One region of the Pelomonas baiyunensis genome, then DNA from elsewhere that is predicted to be linked to it. Evidence: predicted binding sites of a transcription regulator. Region 1 holds the regulator's gene; the other holds the start of a gene.

Region 1 (7,512 bases):
CAAGGCGGACGCCCCGGCGGCCTCTGCCCCAGCCGCCACCGCGCCGCAGGCTGCAGCAGCGGGCGCCGATGGCTACGTGTACTTCGTGCAGGCCGGCGCCTTCACCCGCCCCGAAGACGCGGAATCCCAGAAGGCCAAGCTGGCCATCCAGGGTTTCACCGCCAAGGTCATGGAGCGGGAGCAGAACGGCCGCACCGTGTACCGCGTGCGCCTGGGCCCGTCGGACACCCGGGAAGCCGCCGAAGACCTGCAACGCAAGATTGAGGGGGCTGGCTTCGAGGCCAACCTCGTTCGTGTACAACGCTGACCGCACCCCGTACTGAAGGATGACTGCCGCCATGAAGCGCCGTGATTTCTCTGCCCTGCTCGCCTCGGCCCCGGCCCTGGGCGCCACCGGTTCGGCCCTGGCCCAAGGCGGCCCGGTCGAAGGCCGCAACTACCAGGTCATCAACCCGCCGCTGAGCACCACGCCCGGCAAGATCGAGGTTGTGGAGTTCTTCTGGTACGGCTGCCCGCACTGCTACGCCTTCGAGCCCGCCGTGGAAGCCTGGGCCAAGCAGCTGCCCGCCGATGTGGCCTTCCGCAAGGTGCACGTGGCCTTCCGCGCCAACGTCAAGATCCACCAGCGCATGTTCTACGCGCTGGAAGCCCTGGGCAAAGAAGCCGCCGCCCGCCCCGCCATCTTCAACGCCATGCACCAGCAAGGCCTGGGGCTGGATGACGCCAAGGAGCAAGCCAAGTTCCTGAGCCCGCTGGGCATCGACCCGGTGAAGTACCAGGAGGCCTACAACTCCTTCGGCGTGGCCACCAAGTGCTCGCAGGCCGAAAAGCTGTCCGAGGCCTACCGCATCGACGGCGTGCCCATGCTGGGCGTGGCCGGCCGCTTCCTGACCTCGCCCGGCCAGGCCGGTGTGGGCCTGGGCCAGCGCCTGCCCGAGCATGAACTGGGCGCCCGCGCGCTGCAGATCACCGACTTCCTCATCCAGCGCGCGCGGAACAAGGCATGAGCGCCGCGCCGGGCCGCCCCAAGCACGCGCCCTCCCACCTGACGGCTCCGGCCGTCAGGCCGAAGGGTGCCGTCGTGACTCGCCGCCACGCCACCGCCGCACTGATCGCGGCGGGTTTCGGTCCGGCCGCCTGGGCCCAAGGCACCCCGGTGGAAGGCAAGCACTACGTGCGCCTCGGTCAGCCCCTGCCCAGCACGCCGGGCAAGATCGAGGTCATCGAGTTCTTCTTCTACATGTGCCCGCACTGCAACGCGTTCGATCCGTTGCTGGAAGCCTGGGTGCACCAGCTGCCGGCGGATGTGAGCTTCCGACGCGTGCCGGTGGGCCAGCAGCTGATGTTGAAGCTGCACCAGCGCATGTTCTACGCGCTGGAGGCGATGGGCGCCATGACACCCCAGGTGCACAGCGGCATCTTCAACGCCTTCCACCGCGGGGGCGTGCAAGCCACGGATGAAGCCGCCGTGACGGCCCTGGTGGGCCAGCTGGGCGTGGACACCGCCAAGTTCAAGCAGGCCTTCAACTCCTTCGGCATCCAGGCCAAGGTGCAGCAGGGCAGCAAGCTGGCCGAGCTGGCCGGCGCCCAGGAAGTGCCGGCCCTGGTGGTAGGCGGCCGCTGGCGCACCAGCCCCAGCCTGGCCGGCACACCAGGCCAGAGCGAAGCCACGCAAGGCCAGCAGGCCCTGGCCGTGGCCAGCCAGCTGCTGAAGCTGGCGCGGGCTTGAACGATTCCTGACAGGCTTGCCGCGAGGGAAAGCCTGAGCGGCACGGCAGGCCCCTAGAATGGCCTGCAACTTCCGTGCCGCCATGTCCCGCCACCTGATCTCCTTCGTTCCCGTGCTTGCCCTGGCGCTGGCGCTGCCGGCCGCCCAGGCCGAGAAGGCCGACCGGCTCAAGCCCTTCATCTTCACGCAGGAAAAGCTGGGGCGCGTCGACGCCGTGAACCAGCGCACCGAGCTGCTGGGCAACGTGGTCATCACCAAGGGCAGCCTGCTGCTCAAGGCCGAAAAGGTCGACATGCAGGAGACCCGCGAGGGCTACCACCAGGCGTTCGCCACCGGGGCTCCGGGCCAGCCGGTGAGCTTCCGCCAGGCGCGCGACGTGCCGGGGGAGTCCATCGAAGGCGTGGCCAATCAGCTGGAGTACGACACCCGCACCGAGACCGTGCGCTTCATCGGCAACGCCACCGTGCGGCGCCTGCGCGGCGCGGCCGTGGCGGAAGAAGTGACCGGCGCGGTCATCGTGTACGACAGCCGCACCGAAGTGTTCACGCTGGAAGGCGGCAGCACCTCGCCCAACCCGAACGGCCGCACCCGCATCGTCATGATGCCGCGCGTGCAGCCGGGCGACGACGCCGCGTCGGCCCCGCCGGCCAGCCTGCCGCTGAAGCCGTCCACCACGCTGCAACCGGGCAAGCCCTCGTGATGAGCGCGGCAGCGGTCAGCCCCGCGAACACCGCCGCGGCCTGCGGCAGCCGCCTGGAGGCCGAAGGCCTGGCCAAGAGCTACGGCGTGCGCCGCGTGGTGAAAGACGTGCACGTGCGCGTGGACTGCGGCGAGGTGGTGGGCCTGCTCGGCCCCAACGGCGCCGGCAAGACGACCAGCTTCTACATGATCGTGGGCCTGGTGCGCTCGGACGCCGGCGTCATTCGCATCGACGGCGCCGAAGTGCAGCGCCTGCCCATCCACCAACGCGCGCGCCTGGGCCTGTCCTACCTGCCGCAGGAAGCGTCCATCTTCCGCAAGCTCACGGTGGAGCAAAACATCCGCGCGGTGCTGGAGTTGCAGCAAGACGACGCCGGCCGCCCGCTGTCCAAGGCGCGCATCGACGAACTGCTGAATGGCCTGCTGCACGACCTGTCCATCGACAGCCTGCGCGACAGCCCGGCCCCGGCCCTGTCCGGCGGCGAGCGCCGACGGGTGGAAATCGCCCGCGCCCTGGCCACCCAGCCGCGCTTCATCCTGCTGGACGAGCCTTTCGCCGGCGTGGACCCGATCGCGGTGCTGGAGATCCAGCGCATCATCGGCTTCCTGAAGGCGCGCGGCATCGGCGTGCTGATCACCGACCACAACGTCCGCGAGACGCTGGGCATCTGTGACCGGGCCTACATCATCAGCGAAGGGGCCGTGCTGGCCGAAGGCATGCCCGACGAGATCGTGGCCAACGCCGACGTGCGCAAGGTCTACCTCGGCGAAAACTTCAAGATGTGACGCCATGAGCCCCTCGTCCAGCCTTGCCCCGCTGAACGCGGGCCAGTCTGACCGGTCTTGCAGACCGCGCCGCGCCCTGGGTCGCGGCCCTTCGGCAGGCACATGCCGCCCCCCGGGCGCCATGTGTCCAGCCTCAGCCCCCGAGGGGACGGCGATGCTTGCGGCATGGAGCCGCAAGCACATCGCCCTGGCGGGCCGGCTTGGGCGCGGCCCGGCGCTCGGCCCGCGAAACCTTCATCGCGACGTTGCACCATGAAGCAGACCCTCCAGGTCCGCCTCAGTCAGCACCTGGCGCTGACCCCCCAGCTGCAACAGTCCATCCGGCTGCTGCAGCTGTCCACGCTGGAGTTGCACCAGGAAGTGGAGCAGATGCTAGCCAGCAACCCGTTGCTGGAGACGGAGGAGGAATTCAGCGTCAGCACGCCGGAACTCGCCACCAACGCCCCGGCCGACAGCACCGGCAGCGACAACACGCCCGAAGGCGGCGAGCCGGAAGCCGCCGAGCTCAGCGGTGACGACTTCGGCGGCACCGAGCGCGACGACTGGGAAAACGGCACCGAGCGCGACGACTTCGACGGCATCCGCGAGCTGCCCTCCAGCAGCGGCAGTGCCAGCGGCGACGACGACGGCGAGCGCGAGAGCCAGGAGTCGGCCGAACTCACGCTGGCCCAGCACCTGGCGCAACAACTGGCCGGCCACCACCTGTCGGCCGAAGACCGCGCGGTGCTGCAGTTGCTGATCGAGTCGCTCAACGAAGACGGCTACCTCGAAGACCCGCTGGAAGACATCGCGGCCGGCTTTGCCGAGGACGAGGAAGAGCGCGAGGAGTTGCTGGACCGCCTGCGCTTTGCGCTGCGGCTGCTGCAAAGCCTGGAGCCTGCGGGCATCGGCGCGGCCAACTTGTCCGAGTGCCTGGTGCTGCAGCTGCGCGCGCTGCCCAAGAGCCCGGCGCAGGTGATTGCCATCCTGATCTGCAAGGGTCATCTCGAACTGCTGGCCAAGCGCGACATGCGCCGGCTGATGGCCGAGACCGGCGCCGACGAAGCGCTGCTGCGCGAGGCGCAGGCGCTGATCACGCAACTCGAGCCCAAACCCGGGCGGCGCTTTGCACAAGGCGCGGCCGCGGCCATCGTGCCGGACGTCATCGTGCGCAAGGTGGGGCGCGAGTTCCGCGTGATGCTCAACCCCGAGGTGGCGCCCAAGCTGCGCATCAACGAGCTCTACGCCAACGCGCTGCGCGCCACGCGCGGCGGCATCAGCAACTCGCCGCTGGGCGGGCAGCTGCAGGAGGCGCGCTGGTTCATCAAGAACATCCAGCAGCGCTTCGACACCATCCTGCGCGTCAGCACCGCCATCGTGGAGCGCCAGCGCGGCTTCTTCACCCACGGCGAGCTGGCCATGAAGCCGCTGGTGCTGCGCGAGATTGCCGACGAACTCGGCCTGCACGAAAGCACGATCTCCCGCGTCACCACCGCCAAGTACATGGCCACGCCCTGGGGCACCTTCGAGCTGAAGTACTTCTTCGGTTCGGGCCTGAGCACGGAAGCCGGCGGCGAGGCGTCCAGCACTGCCGTGCGGGCGTTGATCAAGCAGTTCGTGGCCGCGGAAGACACCAAGAAGCCGCTGTCTGACAGCGCGCTGGCCGCCATGCTGGAGGAACAAGGCATCCAGTGCGCGCGGCGCACGGTGGCCAAGTACCGCGAAGGCATGAAGATCGCCCCGGCGAACCTGCGCAAGGCGCTGTAAGCCGCCTCGGGCTGCGGCCCAAACGAGAAAAACTCCCGAACCCCGCCGTTGCGCGCCAAACGCCGCGCTTGCGCTGACCCGAGCAGGCGCGGAGACTCCGCTTCGCGATGCGGTTAGTCCCTGTGACGGAACCGTTCGCAGACCGCCTCGGAACCCCAGCAGTCCGGCGTGAAGTCCGAGCCGAGGCGTCGACCCCGTTCTGGCACCCATCATTCAGGGAGTTTGAAGATGCCCGTTCTCGCACGTCGCTCCTGGCTGGCGCTGGCCGCCGCCGCTGGCCTGTTCACCTGCATCCAGGCGTCCGCCTCGCTGCCTGCCGAGCTGCAAGCCAAGGTGGACAAGAGCAAAGCCAAGCTCGTGGCCCTGGCGGCCGACCCGGCCATGGTGGCCGCCGTGAAGGAAGCCAATGCCAAGGGCGACCCCGGCATGAGCAATGGCAAGTGGGTGGACCTGCCAGACACCGATCCCTTCATCCAGACGCTGCTCAAAACCAAGACCAGCCGGCAGATTGCCGACTGGGAGGCCAAGGACGACACCATCAACAAGCTGGTGCTGCGGGATCACAAGGGCAATCTGGTCGCGGCCAGCGTGCGCCCGCTGATCTGGAACAACGTGGCCCGCCCGGTGTTCGCACAGGCCATCAAGGGCCAGGCCTGGGCGGCCGAAGAGGTCAAGCCGGACCCGTCCACCCAGGTGCCCAGCGTGCAGCTGTCGGCCCCGGTGCTGGACGGCGGCAAGCCCATCGGCGTGCTGCACAGCGCCGTGACGGCCAAGTAAGGCGCCCCGGCCGCGCCGCGGCCCGACCCTGACCCCATCCGGCCCGCTCGCGTGGCCGGCACAGATTCCTCCCGAGGAAAGGATGCCGTGATGCTCACCTCGTTGAAAGTGGGCCCACGCCTAGTGCTGGGCTTTGCCCTGGTGCTGGCGCTGCTGGGCATTGACAGCATGTTGGCCCTGAGCCGCCTGGCCGCGTTGAAGGCCGACTTGGCCGCCGTGACCGGCGAGGCGCCCGAGCGCCTGGCCAGCAAGTTGCGTGACCTGGCGCGCTACCAGAGCGTGACGATCCGCGACGTCATCATGCAGGACGACATGGCCTTCAAGAAGAAGGAGTTCGACCTGATGAAGGCCGCGCGGCAGGACTACGACAAGACCGCGCAAACGCTGGCCGGCATGGTGCAGGACGAGCCCGCCCGCGCTGCCCTGGCCCGCGCCGCGACTGCGCTGGCCGGCACGAAGGGCCTGATCGAGAAGATCGTGGACCTGACCATGAACGACGACATGGCCGGCGCCTCGGCCATGGTGCGCGACCAGTTGCGCCCCGCCCAGCAGGCCCACGTGCAGGCGCTGGATGCGGTGATCGAAACCATCCAGGCCGCGTCCCACGAACGCGACCTTGCGGCCACGTCGGCCTACCGCACGTCGGTGGCGTTGATCATCGGCCTGTCCCTGGCGGCGCTGGCCGTGGGCGCGGTGGTGGCCTGGCGCATCCAGCTCAGCATCACGCGGCCGCTGGCGGAGGCGGTGTCGGTGGCGCAGTCCATCGCCGAGGGCGATTTGTCGCGCGAGATCCGCATGCAGTCGGGCGACGAGGTGGGGCGGCTCATGCAGGCGCTGGCCGCCGTGAACACCGACCTGAGCCGCATCATGCTGGAGGTGCGCACGGCGGCCGACACCATGCAGACGGCCACGCTGGAAATCGCCGCCGGCAACACCGACCTGAGCCAGCGCACCGAGCAGCAGGCTGCCAACCTGGAGGAGACCGCCTCGTCCATGGAAGAGCTGACCGCCACGGTGCGCAACACGGCCGACACGGCGCAGAGCGCGTCCGACCTGGCCCGCAACGCCAGCACCGCGGCCGACCGCGGCGGCCAGGTGGTGAGCCGGGTGGTGGACACCATGCAGGCGATTTCGCAGAGCTCGCGCAAGATCACCGACATCATTGGCGTCATCGACGGCATTGCGTTCCAGACCAACATCCTGGCGCTCAACGCCGCGGTGGAAGCCGCGCGGGCCGGCGAGCAGGGGCGCGGCTTCGCGGTGGTGGCCGGCGAGGTGCGCAGCCTGGCGCAACGCTCGGCCGAGGCCGCCCGCGAGATCAAGTCGCTGATCGGCGCCAGCATGGAGAACGTCGAGAACGGCAGCACGCTGGTGGCCGATGCCGGCAGCACCATGACGGACATCGTGGGGCAGGTGCAGAAGGTCAGCCGGCTGATCGACGAGATCAGCCAGGCCACGGTGGAGCAGACCCGCGGGCTGGCTCAGATCAACGAGGCCGTCACGCAGCTGGACCAGATGACCCAGCAGAACGCCGCGCTGGTGGAAGAAAGCGCCGCGGCGTCAGGCAGCCTCAGCCAGCAGGCCGAACGGCTGGTGGGCACGGTGGGCATCTTCCGCCTGCGCAACGCCTGAGCCGGCGGGAGGCGGGCGGGGTCTCGCCCGGAGGCCGGCCGGTGGCGGGTCAAGCCGCGTCAGCGCTGGACCCCAGCGCCGCCTTGCGCCACGCCCGGGGCGACTCGCCCGTGTGCGCCCGGAAGGCGCGTGACAGCGCCGCC
Region 2 (7,512 bases), on a different contig from region 1:
GGTGCGCCAGGTCTACAAGATCAAGGAAGGCATCGACGCGCCGCTGGCCAAGAAGATCGTGACGGCCATCAAGGAAAGCAAGCTCAAGGTGCAAGCCAGCATCCAAGGCGACGTGGTGCGCGTGACCGGCAAGAACCGCGACGATCTGCAGACCGGCATCAACCACCTGCGCAAGTCCTTCCCCGACACGCCGCTGAACTACACCAACTTCCGCGACTGATGCTGCGCCGCCCACTGGCTGCGTTGGCGCTGCTCGCCGCATGCGCGCCCTGGACCGGCGCGCTGGCGCAAGCGTCTGCCACCCGTGTGCAGTTGCAAGGCACGATGGGCGCGCGCAGCGCCCTGCTGCTGATCGACGGTGAGCCGCGTACGGTGCAGGTCGGCGGCTCCGCGCAAGGCGTGAAGCTGCTGGCGCTGGACGATGGCCGTGCCACGGTCGAGTTGGGCGGCCAGCGACTTGAATTGACGCTCGGCGCGGCCCCCGCCCGCCTGGCACCCAATGCAAGTACGGCTGGCCGGCAGATCGTGCTGCCCATGGGCTCAGGCGGCCACTTCACCAGCACGGGCGCGATCAACGGCCGGGCGACACAGTTCATGGTGGACACCGGCGCCACGTTCGTCGCGCTCAGCCAAGGCGAGGCCGATCGCCTGGGGCTCAAGTACCAGACCGGCCGCCGCGTGGCCACGCAAACGGCGAATGGCATCGCAGCGGCTTACGGCGTGCAACTGGCCACCGTCCGCATCGGCGACGTGGAACTTCGCAACGTGGAGGCCATCGTGGTGCCCGGTGCCATGCCGCAGGTGCTGCTGGGCAACAGCTTCTTGACGCGATTTCAGATGCGCCGCGAGAACGACGTCATGACCCTTGACCTGCGCTACTGAGGCCGGCGCCCACAGCGCGGGGCCATCTGCAAGAATCCGGCGCCCTTCGTTTGCCGCCGGCCCGCCTCAATGACCCCTCGCCCCGCCCTGCTCTCCGGCCTGCTGGCCGCCCTGTTGATGTCCGGCACGCCGGTGGCGCAGGCGCAAGACGCGGCCAAGGCGTCGCGGTTCTACGAAGACGCCTTGCAGCGCTACGAGAAGCGCGACATCAGCGGGGCCATCATCCAGCTCAAGAACGCCCTGCAGGCCGACAAAACCCAGCTGTCGGTTCACGTGCTGCTCGGCAAAGCGCTGCTGGCCAACAGCGAGCCGGGCGCTGCTGAAGTGGCGTTTGCCGAAGCCATCCGCCTGGGCGTGGACCGTGCCGAGGTGGCCCTGGGTCTGGCCGCCGCACTCATGGCGCAGGGCAAGCAACCCCAAATGCTCGAAGACCCGCGCCTGGCGCCCAACGGCCTGCCGGTGGGCATCAAGCAAGCGCTGCTGCTGGAGCGCGCCGTCGCGCAGTCCGACACCGGCGACGCCAAAACCGCGCTGGCCACCGTCGCCGAGGCGCGCACGCTCAACCCCAAAGATGCCAGCAGCTGGGTGGCCGAGGTGCCGCTGCGCGTGCGCGCCCGCCAGTTCCCCGAAGCCATGGCCGCGGCCGACCAGGCCCTGAAGCTGGACGCGCAAAACGTGGAGGCCCTGTACCAAAAGGCCTCGGTCTACCACGCGATGAACGACATCGCCCAGGCGCTGGCACAGTACGACAAAGCCGTCAAAGTGCAGCCCCAGCATGCCGAGACGCGCCTGGCCCGCGCGGGCCTGCTGATCGACCTGGGCCGCGACACCGACGCCGCGGCCGAACTCGACGAACTGCAAAAGCTCAAGCCCAACGACCCGCGCGGCACCTACCTGCGCGCCGTGCTGGCCGAGCGAGCCGGAAATGCCGTCGCCATGAAGGCGGCGCTCAAGAAGATCACCGACCTGCTGGACCCGGTGCCGGTGGCCAACATCCGCTTCCGCCCGCAGTTCCTGATGCTCAACGGCCTGGCGCACTTCACGCTGGGCGAGCTGGAAAAGGCCAAGCCCTACCTGGAACTGGCCGTGAAGCAACAGGCCGGCAACCCGCTCAACAAGTTGCTCGCGCAGATTGCCTTGGCCGAGCCCAACGTCGGCCGCGCGGCCGACTTGCTGGAAGGCTACGTCAAGGCCCGCCCGGGCGACGGCCAGGCCCTGCTGATGCTCGCTTCGGCCTACATGGGGCAGGGCAAGCACGCCAAAGCCGCCGCGCTGATGCAAGACGCCCTCAAAGCCGCAGACTCGCCGCAGTACCGCACGGTGCTGGGTCTTTCGCTGCTTCAGAGTGGCAACGCGCCCACCGGCGCCGACGAGCTGGCCCGCGCCTACAAGGCCGACCCCCGCCAAACCGCGGCGGGCCTGGCCCTGGTCACCGTGCACCTGCGCAACAACCAGCTGGACAAGGCCCTGGCCACGGCCGACACCTTGGCCAAAGCGCAACCCAGCAACCCCACCGTGCTGATGGTGCAGGCCTTTGCCAAGACGCAGGCCAAAGACTACGTCGGCGCCCGCGCCGCCTATGAACAGGTCGCCAAGCTGGACCCGAAGCTGGTGGACGCCCAATTGGGCCTGGCCCGGCTGGATGCCCTCGCCGGCCGCCACGCCGAGGCCGACCGCCGCCTGCGCACGCTGCTGCGCACCGAGCCGCGCAACGTGAACCTCTTGTTCGAGTTGGCGCTGGTCAACGAGCTCTGGGGCAAGAACGACGACGCGCTGAAATGGCTGGAGGAAAGCGCCGCCGCCAGCGGCCCGCGAGACACGCGCCCCAACTTCGCCCTCGTGGCCTGGCTGCTTCGCCAAGGCCAGCCGGCACGCGCGGTGGAAGCGGCCAAGACCCTGCTGGCCAAAACGCCGGACGACGTTGAAGCCTTGCAGGCCTACGCCGCCGCCCAGGCCGCCAACAGCGACCCGGCCGGCGCCCGCGCCACGCTCACGAATGCATCGCGCCGCGCCGCCTTTGACACGCCGAAGCTCATCGACGTGGCGCGTCAGCAGATCTTGGTCAGCGACCTCGCCGGCGCCGCCTACAGCCTGGACAAGGCCCTCAGCGGCACGCCCGAGTCGCTGCCCGCCCAAGGCTTGCTTGCCAGCGTGGAGCTCTCGCAGGGAGATCCGGCCAAGGCCGAAAAGCGCGTGCGGCAGATCATTCAGAACGCACCCAAGAATCCCCTGGGCTACACGCTGCTGGGCGACGTGGCGCTGGCACGGGGCCAGGGCATGGCCGCGGTCGACGCCTTCAAACAAGCGCACGACCTCGAGAAATCCGGCGCCAGCCTGCTCAAGTGGATCAAGACCCTGGCCAGCCAGGGCCAGCTCAAGCCGGCGCTTGACGCGGGCGACGCCTGGCTCAAGCGCTCGCCAGGCGACGCCATCGTGTTGAGTGGCCTGGCTGAAATGAATGTGCGCGCCAAAGACTTCGGCGCCGCGCGCCGCCATTACGAAGCCCTGATCAAGCTGCAACCCAACCGGGCCGACGCGCTTAACAACCTCGCCAACGTGCTGATCGCCCTGAAAGACCCGGCGGCCGTAGCCACGGCAGAGCGCGCACTGAAGCTTGACAGTCGCAACGCCACCTACCTCGACACGGCTGGCTGGGCCCACCTCGTTCAGGGCAACAACGTCGACCGCGCGCTGCAGTTTTTGCGCGATGCCCGCCTGCGGGCACCTAATGACGGTGAAATCCGATATCACCTCGGCGCGGCACTCGCCCGCGCACAGCGGCCGGCCGAAGCCCGCGTGGAGTTGGAGGCGGCATTGCAGTCGCCGCGCAGCCTGAGCAGCGTTGACGACGCAAAAAAACTGCTAGCCTCACTCAAGTGAGGGGGCCCGAGGCATCGCCGCGGGTGTCGGCGCTCCTTACAATTTTTCAACGATTTAGGGGGATGCCAGGGCAAGTCACTGATTTGCAAGCGCATCCACACCATGGCACGAAAAGTGCTTCAGATCGTCCAGTCAAATTCTGATCCCCGCAACACCATGACCGTCAAGACCTTCCGCGCAACGCCCTGGGCCACCCTGATCGCAGGTCTGTGCCTGTCCGGTGCAGCTTCGGCCAATTGGACGTTCGAGAACCAGACGATCACGCCGATCGGCACGGCCGGGACGACCACGATCACCAGCAAGGATGCCGTCGCCAGCACGGCCACCGTGCAACTGGCTGCGTTCTACGCCACAAACGCCAACTTCGGCGCGGCCTCTGGCGCTTCCACCTGGGCAGCAGCCACGCTGACCAACCAAAACGGTTCCGGTCAGGGTGTGTGCTCGACGAACGACAACGGCGCGGGTGGCTGCGGCACCCCGAATCACGCCATCGACAACGTGGTGAACACCGAAGGCGTGCTGCTGCAGTTCAGCAGCAGCGTCATCCTGAGCAGCATTGGCCTGGGCTGGACCAACAGCAGCTCTTCGGTGGACGTGTCGCTGTTCCGCTGGACCGGCGCTGGCAACCCGACGGGCCTGGAAGGCAAGACCGCCAAGTCCATGACGGGCTGGGAACTGGTGGGTAACTACGGTGACATGGCCGTCGACACCACGCCGATTTACAACGTGGTGAACACCAGCCAAGCCAACGGATCGGGCGCGGGCGGCAGCTCCAACAAGGGCTCCAGCTGGTGGCTGATCAGCGCCTACAACTCGGCCTTCACCAGCACGGCCTCGCAAACGCGCGATGCTGGAACGCTGACGAATGGCGACGACTACTTCAAGCTGTTCGGCGTAACAGGCACGACCTGCTCGTCCGTCAAGGGCGCGGACTGCGGCGGCAAGCGTCTGCCGGAGCCGGCATCGCTGGCCCTGGTGGGTGGCGCGCTGCTGGGCATGTTCGGCCTGCGCCGCCGCAAGTCGTCGGCAGTCTAAAGACACGCTGCATAGCGAAAAGGGCACTCGAAAGAGTGCCCTTTTTCTTTGCCCCCACCACTTGCACGAGGCGAGATTCGTCCAGGGGCCGCGCCGTCATCGCCGGCAAAACCCCGAGCAAGAACCCGCGTTGCCCTGCAGCGCCATGCGCCGCAGGGCCACCCGCGGCGCAGGCCGCTGCGCGGGGTCAGTACGCTTGGCCCAGTTGCTCCAGGATCGCCGGGTTTTCCAGCGTCGAGGTATCTTGCGTGACGCTCTCACCCTTGGCGACCGAACGCAGCAAGCGCCGCATGATCTTGCCGGAGCGGGTCTTGGGCAGGTTGTCGCCGAAGCGGATGTCCTTGGGCTTGGCGATGGGACCGATTTCCTTGGCCACGTGGTCGCGCAGTTGCTTGGCGATGGCCTTGGCTTCATCACCGCTGGGGCGAGGACGCTTCAGCACGACAAACGCGCAAATCGCTTCGCCCGTGGTGTCGTCCGGACGACCGACCACCGCCGCCTCGGCCACCAGCTCGGTGCAACTCACCAGCGCCGACTCGATTTCCATCGTGCCCATGCGGTGGCCGGACACGTTCAGCACATCATCAATGCGGCCGGTGATGGTGAAGTAACCCGTTTCCGCGTCGCGAATGGCGCCGTCACCCGCCAGGTAGTAGCCCTTGAGCTCCGCCGGGTAGTAGCTCTTCTTGAAGCGCTCCGGGTCACCCCAGATCGTGCGGATCATGCTGGGCCACGGCTTCTTGACGACCAGGATGCCGCCCTGCCCGTTGGGGACGTCGTTGCCCGTTTCGTCCACGATGGCCGCCGTGATGCCCGGGAAGGGCAGCGTGCAAGAACCCGGCACGAGATTGGTCACGCCGGGCAGCGGCGTGATCATGTGGCCGCCGGTTTCGGTCTGCCAGAAGGTGTCGACGATGGGGCAGCGGCGTCCGCCCACGTGCTCGTGGTACCACTCCCAGGCGGCGGGGTTGATGGGCTCGCCCACCGACCCGAGCAGCCGCAGCGAGGACAGGTCGTAGCTCTTCGGGTGCACTGCGTCGTCCGATTCCGCCGCCTTGATGAGCGAACGGATGGCGGTGGGCGCCGTGTAGAAGATCGTGACCTTGTGCTTCTGGATCATCTGCCAGAAGCGGCCAGCGTCCGGGTAGGTCGGCACGCCTTCGAACACGATCTCGGTGCCGCCCAACGCCAACGGGCCGTAGGTGATGTAGCTGTGGCCCGTGACCCAGCCGATGTCGGCCGTGCACCAGAACACATCGTTGTCCTTCAGGTCGAAGGTCCACTTGGTGGTGAGCGCCGCGTGCAGCAGGTACCCGCCGCTGCTGTGCTGCACGCCTTTGGGCTTGCCGGTGGAGCCGGAGGTATACAGCAGGAACAGCGGGTGCTCCGCCTCCACCCACTCGGGCTCGCAAGTCGCGGGCTGGCTGGCGGTCAGCTCGTGCAGCCACAGGTCGCGGCCAGCCACCCAGCCGATGTTGCCGCCGGTGCGCTTGTAGACGATGACGTCCTTCAGCGTGGGGCAGCTGTTGTCGGCCAATGCCTCGTCCACGATGGCCTTGAGGGGCAACGCCTTGCCGCCGCGGCATTGCTCGTCCGCGCAGATCAGCGCCACGGCACCGGCGTCTTGCACGCGGTCGCGCAGGCTCTGCGCGGAGAAGCCGCCGAACACGACCGAATGCGTGGCGCCGATGCGCGCGCAGGCCTGCATGGCCACCACACCCTCGACCGACATCGGCATGTAGATGACGACGCGGTCGCCCTTCTGAATGCCGCGGGCCTTCAGCGCGTTGGCCAGCTGGCTCACCTTGGCGAGCAGCTCGGCGTAGGTGACGGGGGTGACGGTGCCGTCGTCCGCTTCAAAGATCAGCGCCGTCTTGCTGCCCTTGCCGGCCTCCACATGGCGGTCCAGGCAGTTGTAGGACACGTTGAGCTTGCCGTCTTCGAACCACTTGAAGAACGGCGCCTCGCTGTCGTTCAGCGTTTTGGTGAAAGGCGTCTGCCAGGTGATCAGTTCACGGGCCAGACGAGCCCAGTAACCGGCGTAGTCCTTCTCGGCCTCCGCCACCAGCGCCTGGTAGCCGGCCTCGCCCTTGACGTGGGCCTGGGCCACCCATTCCGGGCTGGGTGCGTAGGTGTTCAGCGTGCTCATGAAACAGTCTCCTGAAAGTGCTTGCGGCGGACTGTGCGGGGGTCGACTGACGATGCCCTGACGACTTTGTCACGAACGGCGCCCCTAGAATTTCAGCTGCTTTCACCTTGAAGTTGCCCATGCGCCCTGATCCCCAACTGCGTCCCCTGCCCCGCCTGATCTTCGCCAGCCGCTGGCTGCAGTTGCCGCTGTACCTGGGGTTGATCCTGGCGCAGGCGGTGTACGTGTTTCAGTTCTGGACGGAGCTGGTGCACCTGATCGAAGCCGCCCTGGGCGACCAGCATGCGCTGGAACTGCTCGTGAAGAGCATTGGCTACAAGAGTGCGGCGATCAAGGACGCCGCCGGCGTGAACGTGATCGGCTATGAGCCCATCGCCAAGCTCAACGAGACCATCCTGATGCTGGTGGTGCTGGGCCTGATCGACGTCGTCATGATCTCCAACCTGTTGATCATGGTGATCGTGGGCGGATACGAGACCTTTGTGTCCCGCATGGACCTGGACGGCCACCCCGACCAGCCCGAGTGGCTGAGCCACGTGAACGCGTCGGTGCTGAAGGTCAAGCTC

Evidence for each region. The regulator sigma-54, encoded in region 1, starts transcription at its own class of promoters, with help from an activator protein. The targets are predictions, from matches to a motif close to TGGCANGNAANCTGCTTT.
Region 2: a site for sigma-54 is predicted at 3,866-3,883, ahead of xdp1 (exosortase-dependent surface protein XDP1). Genes of this name have one in related genera too.

What each region holds. Positions count from the first base shown of each region.
Region 1 is NZ_JBIGIB010000004.1:338,914-346,425, forward strand. It holds gene ACG01O_RS15695 (SPOR domain-containing protein) at 1-307, shown strand, start outside; gene ACG01O_RS15700 (thiol:disulfide interchange protein DsbA/DsbL) at 339-1,007, shown strand; gene ACG01O_RS15705 (thiol:disulfide interchange protein DsbA/DsbL) at 1,082-1,729, shown strand; gene lptA (lipopolysaccharide transport periplasmic protein LptA) at 1,812-2,429, shown strand; gene lptB (LPS export ABC transporter ATP-binding protein) at 2,429-3,214, shown strand; gene ACG01O_RS15720 (RNA polymerase factor sigma-54) at 3,467-4,960, shown strand; gene ACG01O_RS15725 (hypothetical protein) at 5,189-5,737, shown strand; gene ACG01O_RS15730 (methyl-accepting chemotaxis protein) at 5,828-7,369, shown strand; gene ACG01O_RS15735 (AraC family transcriptional regulator) at 7,419-7,512, opposite strand, start outside.
Region 2 is NZ_JBIGIB010000002.1:480,393-487,904, reverse strand. It holds gene ACG01O_RS08610 (YajQ family cyclic di-GMP-binding protein) at 1-220, shown strand, start outside; gene ACG01O_RS08605 (retropepsin-like aspartic protease family protein) at 220-882, shown strand; gene prsT (XrtA/PEP-CTERM system TPR-repeat protein PrsT) at 952-3,762, shown strand; gene xdp1 (exosortase-dependent surface protein XDP1) at 3,919-4,797, shown strand; gene acs (acetate--CoA ligase) at 4,985-6,946, opposite strand; gene ACG01O_RS08585 (TIGR00645 family protein) at 7,066-7,512, shown strand, end outside.